Linked DNA regions of Nitratireductor mangrovi. The protein of the gene in region 3 binds, or shares a complex with, the protein of the main gene of each other region. Links are inferred from orthologs where the notes say so. Each region holds a gene or a part of one and is shown on either strand. Other genes may lie near its edges.

Region 1 (2,979 bases), 3.2 Mb from region 3 along the record:
ACTACCTGCTGGAAAATCCGGAACTGCTGCTCGAGGTCCAGGAGGCACTTGAGAAGAAGCAGGAAGAACAGCAGCGCGTCGCGCAGGAGGCGACGATCTCGGAGAAAAGCGACGAGATATTCAACTCCGCCCATGACGGCATCTTCGGCAACCCGAACGGTCAGTACACGCTGGTAGAGTTCTTCGACTACAATTGCGGCTACTGCAAAAGGGCGATGGCCGACATGCAGGCTGTGACCGAGGCCAATCCAGAAGTGCGTTTCGTGCTAAAGGAGTTTCCGATCCTGGGCCCCGATTCACAACGCGCGCATATCGTGTCGATGGCCTTCCGCTCGCTGTTGCCGGAGAAATACGACCAGTTCCATACCAAGCTTCTGGGCAGCGCCGGACGCGCGACCGAGGAGAGCGCTGTCAACATCGCCCTAGCGCTCGGCGCGGATGAAGGAGAGCTGCGCGAAGCGATGAAGAACCCGGCCATCGCCGAAGCCTTCGCTGGCACCTATGAACTCGCAAACGCGCTTTCCATCACCGGAACCCCTTCTTACGTCGTCGGCAACGAGGTCGTTTTCGGCGCGCTGGGCCGACAGGTGCTGGAGGAAAAACTCGCCAAGCTGCGCGAGTGCTCTTCGGCGGCGTGCTGACTGAGAAAGCGCGAAAGCCCCGAAATCACGGCTGTGGACAGCGAAAGATCACGTGGCGCGCTCTTTCCTGCCGCCTGCATGGCGACTATAGAGTGACCGGCGTCGGCGCTTTGCCGCCGGCCACGAGGTCCAGATGTCGCGAACCGTCTTTGTGCTGAACGGCCCCAACCTGAACATGCTCGGCAAGCGTGAGCCGTCCATCTATGGCGGCAAGACCCTCGCCGACATTGAGGTCGACTGCCGCCGAGCGGCAGACGGGTTGGGGCTCGCGATCGAGTTTCGCCAATCCAACCACGAAGGGGTGCTTGTCGACTGGATACAGGAAGCCGGGGACAAGGCCCAGGCGATCGTCATCAATCCCGGCGCCTACACCCATACGTCGATCGCGCTTCACGACGCGATCAGGGCAGTCGGGCTTCCAGTCGCCGAGGTCCATCTTTCTAACATCCACGCACGCGAGCAGTTCCGCCACGTCTCACACGTGTCACCGGTGGCTGTGGGCGTCATCTGCGGCTTCGGGCCAATGGGCTACGCGCTTGCGCTGCAGGCGCTTGCCGATCGTCTGTGAGTACCAAGGCAACAACGAGGAATTCACGTTCAATGTCGACCAAGAAACCCGGGATAGACCAACAGCTCATCCGCGACCTCGCCGACATCCTCAACGAAACGCACCTGTCTGAGATCGAGGTCGAGCAAGGCGATCTGCGTGTCCGGGTTTCGCGGCAGAACACTGCCATCCAGGCCGCAGCGCCTGTCTATGCGCCGCCCCCGTCGGCCGAGCCCGTCAGGCCGGCACCCCGCACCGAACCGGCTGTCGAGGCAGCCGCACCCGCCACCAAGCCGGGCAATGCCGTGAACTCACCGATGGTCGGCACCGCCTATGCCTCTCCGGCGCCGGGCGCCAAGCCGTTCATCGAGGTCGGTCAACAGGTGCGGGAGGGCCAGACCCTGCTCATCATCGAGGCCATGAAGACGATGAACCAGATCCCCTCGCCGCGCGCCGGTACGGTGACCGCGATCCTGTTCGAGGATTCGCAGCCGGTGGAATTCGGCGAACCGCTGGTCGTGATCGAGTAAGAGCGGCATGTTCCAGAAGATCCTCATTGCCAACCGCGGAGAGATCGCTCTTCGAGTGCTGCGCGCGGCCAAGGAACTCGGCATCAAGACGGTCGCCATTCACTCGACCGCCGACGCCGACGCCATGCACGTCAAGCTCGCCGACGAGAGCGTATGCGTCGGGCCACCGCCATCGCGGGACAGCTACCTGAACATCCACCAGATCGTGGCCGCCTGCGAAATCACCGGCGCCGACGCCATCCATCCGGGCTATGGATTCCTGTCGGAAAATGCCCGCTTCGCCGACATCCTGGCTGCGCACAACATTACCTTCATCGGACCTTCCGGCGACCACATCCGGGTCATGGGCGACAAGATCGAGGCCAAGCGAACCGCCAAGCGCCTCGGCATCCCGGTGGTGCCGGGTTCCGACGGCGCCGTCACCGATGAGAAGGAGGCGCGCCGGATCGCCGCCGAGATCGGTTACCCGGTCATCATCAAGGCCTCCGCCGGCGGCGGAGGGCGCGGCATGAAGGTGGCACGCAACGAGGATGACCTCGACGTTGCGCTGGCGACCGCGCGCTCGGAGGCAGGCGCGGCCTTCGGCGACGACGCGGTCTACATCGAGAAATATCTCGAAAAGCCGCGTCACATTGAAATCCAGGTGGTTGGCGACGGCCAGGGTGGCGGCATCCACCTGGGCGAGCGCGACTGTTCGCTGCAGCGGCGCCACCAGAAGGTCTGGGAGGAGGCCAATTCACCGGCTCTCAACGACGAGGAGCGTGCCCGTATCGGTGATGTCTGCGCGCAGGCCATTGCCGATCTCGGCTATTCCGGCGCAGGCACGATCGAGTTCCTCTACGAGGATGGCGGCTTCTATTTCATCGAGATGAACACGCGGCTCCAGGTGGAGCATCCCGTCACCGAGGCGATCACCGGCATCGACCTCGTCCATGAGCAGATTCGAGTCGCCTCCGGCGGTGGCCTGTCGGTCACGCAAAGCGACATCCGCTTCCACGGACATGCCATCGAATGTCGCATCAACGCCGAGGATCCACGCACATTCGTGCCTTCACCTGGCACGATCAGTCACTTCCATACGCCAGGCGGGCTCGGTATCCGGGTCGATTCAGGCGTCTACTCCGGCTACAAGATCCCGCCCTACTACGACAGCCTGATCGGGAAACTGATCGTTCACGGCCGTAACCGCGTGGAGTGCATGATGCGGCTTAGGCGGGCGCTCGACGAGTTCGTCGTCGACGGCATCAAGACGACACTGCCG
Region 2 (2,926 bases), 3.2 Mb from region 3 along the record:
GGACAAGGCCCAGGCGATCGTCATCAATCCCGGCGCCTACACCCATACGTCGATCGCGCTTCACGACGCGATCAGGGCAGTCGGGCTTCCAGTCGCCGAGGTCCATCTTTCTAACATCCACGCACGCGAGCAGTTCCGCCACGTCTCACACGTGTCACCGGTGGCTGTGGGCGTCATCTGCGGCTTCGGGCCAATGGGCTACGCGCTTGCGCTGCAGGCGCTTGCCGATCGTCTGTGAGTACCAAGGCAACAACGAGGAATTCACGTTCAATGTCGACCAAGAAACCCGGGATAGACCAACAGCTCATCCGCGACCTCGCCGACATCCTCAACGAAACGCACCTGTCTGAGATCGAGGTCGAGCAAGGCGATCTGCGTGTCCGGGTTTCGCGGCAGAACACTGCCATCCAGGCCGCAGCGCCTGTCTATGCGCCGCCCCCGTCGGCCGAGCCCGTCAGGCCGGCACCCCGCACCGAACCGGCTGTCGAGGCAGCCGCACCCGCCACCAAGCCGGGCAATGCCGTGAACTCACCGATGGTCGGCACCGCCTATGCCTCTCCGGCGCCGGGCGCCAAGCCGTTCATCGAGGTCGGTCAACAGGTGCGGGAGGGCCAGACCCTGCTCATCATCGAGGCCATGAAGACGATGAACCAGATCCCCTCGCCGCGCGCCGGTACGGTGACCGCGATCCTGTTCGAGGATTCGCAGCCGGTGGAATTCGGCGAACCGCTGGTCGTGATCGAGTAAGAGCGGCATGTTCCAGAAGATCCTCATTGCCAACCGCGGAGAGATCGCTCTTCGAGTGCTGCGCGCGGCCAAGGAACTCGGCATCAAGACGGTCGCCATTCACTCGACCGCCGACGCCGACGCCATGCACGTCAAGCTCGCCGACGAGAGCGTATGCGTCGGGCCACCGCCATCGCGGGACAGCTACCTGAACATCCACCAGATCGTGGCCGCCTGCGAAATCACCGGCGCCGACGCCATCCATCCGGGCTATGGATTCCTGTCGGAAAATGCCCGCTTCGCCGACATCCTGGCTGCGCACAACATTACCTTCATCGGACCTTCCGGCGACCACATCCGGGTCATGGGCGACAAGATCGAGGCCAAGCGAACCGCCAAGCGCCTCGGCATCCCGGTGGTGCCGGGTTCCGACGGCGCCGTCACCGATGAGAAGGAGGCGCGCCGGATCGCCGCCGAGATCGGTTACCCGGTCATCATCAAGGCCTCCGCCGGCGGCGGAGGGCGCGGCATGAAGGTGGCACGCAACGAGGATGACCTCGACGTTGCGCTGGCGACCGCGCGCTCGGAGGCAGGCGCGGCCTTCGGCGACGACGCGGTCTACATCGAGAAATATCTCGAAAAGCCGCGTCACATTGAAATCCAGGTGGTTGGCGACGGCCAGGGTGGCGGCATCCACCTGGGCGAGCGCGACTGTTCGCTGCAGCGGCGCCACCAGAAGGTCTGGGAGGAGGCCAATTCACCGGCTCTCAACGACGAGGAGCGTGCCCGTATCGGTGATGTCTGCGCGCAGGCCATTGCCGATCTCGGCTATTCCGGCGCAGGCACGATCGAGTTCCTCTACGAGGATGGCGGCTTCTATTTCATCGAGATGAACACGCGGCTCCAGGTGGAGCATCCCGTCACCGAGGCGATCACCGGCATCGACCTCGTCCATGAGCAGATTCGAGTCGCCTCCGGCGGTGGCCTGTCGGTCACGCAAAGCGACATCCGCTTCCACGGACATGCCATCGAATGTCGCATCAACGCCGAGGATCCACGCACATTCGTGCCTTCACCTGGCACGATCAGTCACTTCCATACGCCAGGCGGGCTCGGTATCCGGGTCGATTCAGGCGTCTACTCCGGCTACAAGATCCCGCCCTACTACGACAGCCTGATCGGGAAACTGATCGTTCACGGCCGTAACCGCGTGGAGTGCATGATGCGGCTTAGGCGGGCGCTCGACGAGTTCGTCGTCGACGGCATCAAGACGACACTGCCGCTCTTTCGTGATCTGGTCGGCAACCTCGACATCGCCAATGGCGATTACGATATCCATTGGCTGGAAAAGCATCTGTCGCAAAGCAAGTGACGTGACGCGACCATGGTAAGGCCGTTCGCGCCCGGCTACCGGATACCGCCGGACCTGTTGCTCAAGGCCTATTCGAACGGCGTCTTCCCGATGGGCGAGAGCGCCGACGACCCGGAGGTGTTTTGGGTCCGGCCGGAAACGCGCGGCATTATTCCGCTCGACGCCTTTCACGTACCCAGGAGCCTGCAGAAGGTGGTGAGGCGGCGCATCTTCGATATCCGTATCGACAGTGACTTCGACGGCGTCCTGCAAGGCTGCGCCGAAACCAAGCGCGGCCGCGCCAGCACGTGGATCAACGCCCCGATCCGCGACGCTTATCGCGAACTTTTCCAGCGCGGCCATTGCCATACGGTGGAGGCCTGGCTGGGCGGGCGACTGGTCGGTGGACTCTACGGCGTGACGCTCGGCCGCTCATTTTTCGGAGAAAGCATGTTCTCGCGCGAGCGTGACGCTTCCAAGGTGTGCCTGGTGCATCTTGTCGAACGCCTGCGCGAGCGCGGGTTCGTGCTTCTGGATACCCAGTTCACGACAGCACACCTGAAGCGTTTCGGCGCCATCGATCTGCCGCGTCGCAAATACGAAACCCTGCTGGCCGAAGCCATCACGGGAAACGCTCGGTTCTTTCCCTGATGGAATGCCGGGTCAGTCGGCGCGGGCTTCGGGCGCCGGCACTTGCGAGTCCTGCTTGCAGTCCTTCAGCCACACGTCATAGACGGCATGCTCGACCGCATTCAGACCCGGGCTTTCGGCGAACATCCAGCCGGTGAAAATGCGACGAATCTTGCGGTCGAGCGTGATCTCGTCGACCTCGACAAACGAATCCGTCTT
Region 3 (2,769 bases):
TCATGGGCGGCGATCCCGACTACGAGACCTCGCTGTCGATCATGAAGGCGCTGCCGGGCGCGGGCAGCGACATCATCGAGCTCGGCATGCCGTTCTCCGACCCGATGGCCGACGGGCCGGCGATCCAGGCGGCGGGCCTGCGCGCGCTCAAGGGCGGGCAGACGCTGAAGAAGACGCTTCAAATGGCGACGAGCTTTCGCGAAGATGACGACGAGACGCCGATCGTGATGATGGGCTATTACAACCCGATCTACATCTATGGCGTCGAGCGTTTCCTGACCGACGCCAAGGCGGCCGGCATCGACGGCCTCATCATCGTCGATCTTCCGCCGGAAATGGACGCCGAACTCTGCATCCCGGCCCTCAAGGCCGGCATCAACTTCATCCGACTGGCGACGCCGACCACCGACGACAAGCGGCTGCCCAAGGTGCTCGAAAACACCTCCGGCTTCGTCTACTACGTGTCGATGACCGGCATCACCGGCTCGGCACTGCCCGACACCAGCCGCATCGGCACCGCGGTGGCACGCATCAAGCACCATACCGAACTGCCGGTGTGCGTCGGCTTCGGGGTCAAGACCGCCGAGCAGGCGCGGGTGATCGGACAGGCCGCGGACGGGGTCGTCGTCGGCACCGCGATCGTCAACGCGGTCGCCAATGTCATCGGCCCCGATGGCGCCAAGACCGCCGATCCGGCCGAGGCGGTGACCACGCTGGTCTCGGGCCTTGCCAAGGGCGTGCGTGCGGCCCGCCTTGCCGCCGCCGAGTAGCGGCCCCATCTCTTTCCGGAAACGGAGCGTTCCATGAACTGGATCACCAACTACGTCAGACCGAAGATCAACTCGATGCTGGGCCGGCGCGAGATGCCGGAGAACCTGTGGATCAAGTGCCCGGAGACGGGCGAGATGGTGTTCCACAAGGATCTCGAGGACAACCAGTGGGTGATCCCGTCGTCGGGACACCACATGAAGATCCCGGCCCGTGACCGGTTGCGGTTCTTTTTCGACGGCGGCGAGTTCGAGCTGCTCGACAACCCCAAGGTCGCCGTCGATCCGCTGAAATTCCGCGACGAGAAACGCTACACGGACCGGCTGCGCGAAAACCGCGCCAAGACCGGGCTTGACGATACCGTGCTCGGCGCCAGAGGCACGCTGGAAAGCCTGCCGGTGATGGCGGTCGTGCAGGATTTCGCCTTCATGGGCGGCTCGCTCGGCATGGCGGCCGGCGAGGCGATCATCCACGCCTTCGAGACGGCATTGGCGGAGAAACGGCCGCTGGTGCTCTTCGCCGCGTCGGGGGGCGCGCGCATGCAGGAGGGCATCCTGTCGCTGATGCAATTGCCGCGCACCACCGTCGCCGTCGACCGGCTCAAGGAAGCCGGACTTCCCTACGTGGTGGTGCTGACCAACCCGACCACCGGCGGCGTCACCGCGTCCTATGCCATGCTCGGCGACGTGCATATCGCCGAACCCGGTGCGCTGATCGGATTCGCCGGACCGCGGGTGATCGAACAGACGATCCGCGAGAAGCTGCCGGAAGGCTTCCAGCGCGCCGAATATCTCATGGAACACGGCATGGTCGACATGGTGGTGCCGCGACCCGAGCTGCGTGCGACGATTGCGCGACTGGTCAAGATCCTCGTCCATGCGCCGGCAACGCAGGCGCAGCCCGAAACGACGCCGGAAGAAGCGCCGACGCCGCTTCCCGAGGCGCCTGCCGAGCAGCCGCAGGCCTAGGATCGATCCAGGCCGGGCGTGCCCGAAGGCGGCCGCAGCGGCCACCAGAGCGGATACCGACAGGACATGCAGTCGATGACGACGAAAGCCGACCGCGAGATCGCGCGGCTGATGACACTCCACCCGAAAGGCTTCGACCTTTCCCTCGACCGCATCACGCGGCTGCTGGACCGTCTCGGCAATCCTCAGGAGAGGCTGCCGCCCGTCATCCACATCGCCGGCACCAACGGCAAGGGTTCGGCGGCGGCGTTCTCGCGTTCGCTGCTGGAGGCCGAAGGCCACAAGGTTCATGTCCACACCTCGCCGCATCTCGTGAGCTGGCGCGAGCGCTACCGGCTCGGCGCCCAGGGCGGCGGGCGACTGGTGGAGGACGATGTGCTGGCCGACGCGGTGGTGCGGGCGGCCGAGGCCAATCGCGGCGAGACGATCACGGTCTTCGAAATCCTGACGGCGGTCACCTTCCTGCTCTTTTCCGAACATCCGGCCGACGCGGCAATCATCGAGGTCGGGCTGGGCGGCCGCTTCGACGCAACCAACGTCATCGCGCGACCGGCTACGGCGGTGATCATGCCGATCTCGCTCGATCATGAAGCCTATCTCGGCGACAAGGTCGAACTGATCGCGGTCGAGAAGGCCGGCATCATCAAGCGCGGCGCGCCAGTGGTGATCGGAGCGCAGGAATCGGAAGTCGCCCGCGACGTGCTGATCGAAACGGCCGACCGCCTGGAGGCACCGGCGATCATCTACGGGCAGGACTTCCTCGCCACGCCCGAACACGGGCGGCTTTCCTATCAGGACGAGGACGGGCTGATGGATCTGCCGCCGCCTCGGCTTGCCGGGCGGCACCAGTTCGCCAATGCGGCAGCAGCGATCGCGGCAGTCAAGGCGGCCGGTTTCGCAGTGTCGCTAAACGCCGCCGAACGCGCGATGGAGCAGGTCGAATGGCCGGGCCGGCTGCAGCGGCTGGAGCAGGGGCGGCTCACCCAGTTCGCGCCGGAAGGCGCGGAGTTGTGGATCGACGGCGGCCATAATC

What was found. The genes of interacting proteins can lie anywhere in the genome.
Region 1: the proteins of accD (region 3) and accB are in contact, whole or in part, in a solved structure (PDB 8UXZ), measured with the Escherichia coli proteins. The link is inferred for Nitratireductor mangrovi from one-to-one orthologs.
Region 2: the proteins of accD (region 3) and accC are in contact, whole or in part, in a solved structure (PDB 8UXZ), measured with the Escherichia coli proteins. The link is inferred for Nitratireductor mangrovi from one-to-one orthologs.

What each region holds. Positions count from the first base shown.
Region 1 is NZ_CP042301.2:895,149-898,127, reverse strand. It holds accB (acetyl-CoA carboxylase biotin carboxyl carrier protein), read left to right. Parts: upstream 1-1,241; coding sequence 1,242-1,718; downstream 1,719-2,979. Other genes in the region: accC (acetyl-CoA carboxylase biotin carboxylase subunit), read left to right, coding at 1,726-2,979; aroQ (type II 3-dehydroquinate dehydratase), read left to right, coding at 775-1,209; FQ775_RS04360 (DsbA family protein), read left to right, coding at 1-641. UniProt on the Escherichia coli protein: This protein is a component of the acetyl coenzyme A carboxylase complex; first, biotin carboxylase catalyzes the carboxylation of the carrier protein and then the transcarboxylase transfers the carboxyl group to form malonyl-CoA.
Region 2 is NZ_CP042301.2:894,231-897,156, reverse strand. It holds accC (acetyl-CoA carboxylase biotin carboxylase subunit), read left to right. Parts: upstream 1-754; coding sequence 755-2,098; downstream 2,099-2,926. Other genes in the region: FQ775_RS04335 (DUF2155 domain-containing protein), read right to left, coding at 2,741-2,926; aat (leucyl/phenylalanyl-tRNA--protein transferase), read left to right, coding at 2,111-2,728; accB (acetyl-CoA carboxylase biotin carboxyl carrier protein), read left to right, coding at 271-747; aroQ (type II 3-dehydroquinate dehydratase), read left to right, coding at 1-238. UniProt on the Escherichia coli protein: This protein is a component of the acetyl coenzyme A carboxylase complex; first, biotin carboxylase catalyzes the carboxylation of the carrier protein and then the transcarboxylase transfers the carboxyl group to form malonyl-CoA.
Region 3 is NZ_CP042301.2:4,104,388-4,107,156, reverse strand. It holds accD (acetyl-CoA carboxylase, carboxyltransferase subunit beta), read left to right. Parts: upstream 1-803; coding sequence 804-1,736; downstream 1,737-2,769. Other genes in the region: FQ775_RS20155 (bifunctional folylpolyglutamate synthase/dihydrofolate synthase), read left to right, coding at 1,812-2,769; trpA (tryptophan synthase subunit alpha), read left to right, coding at 1-770.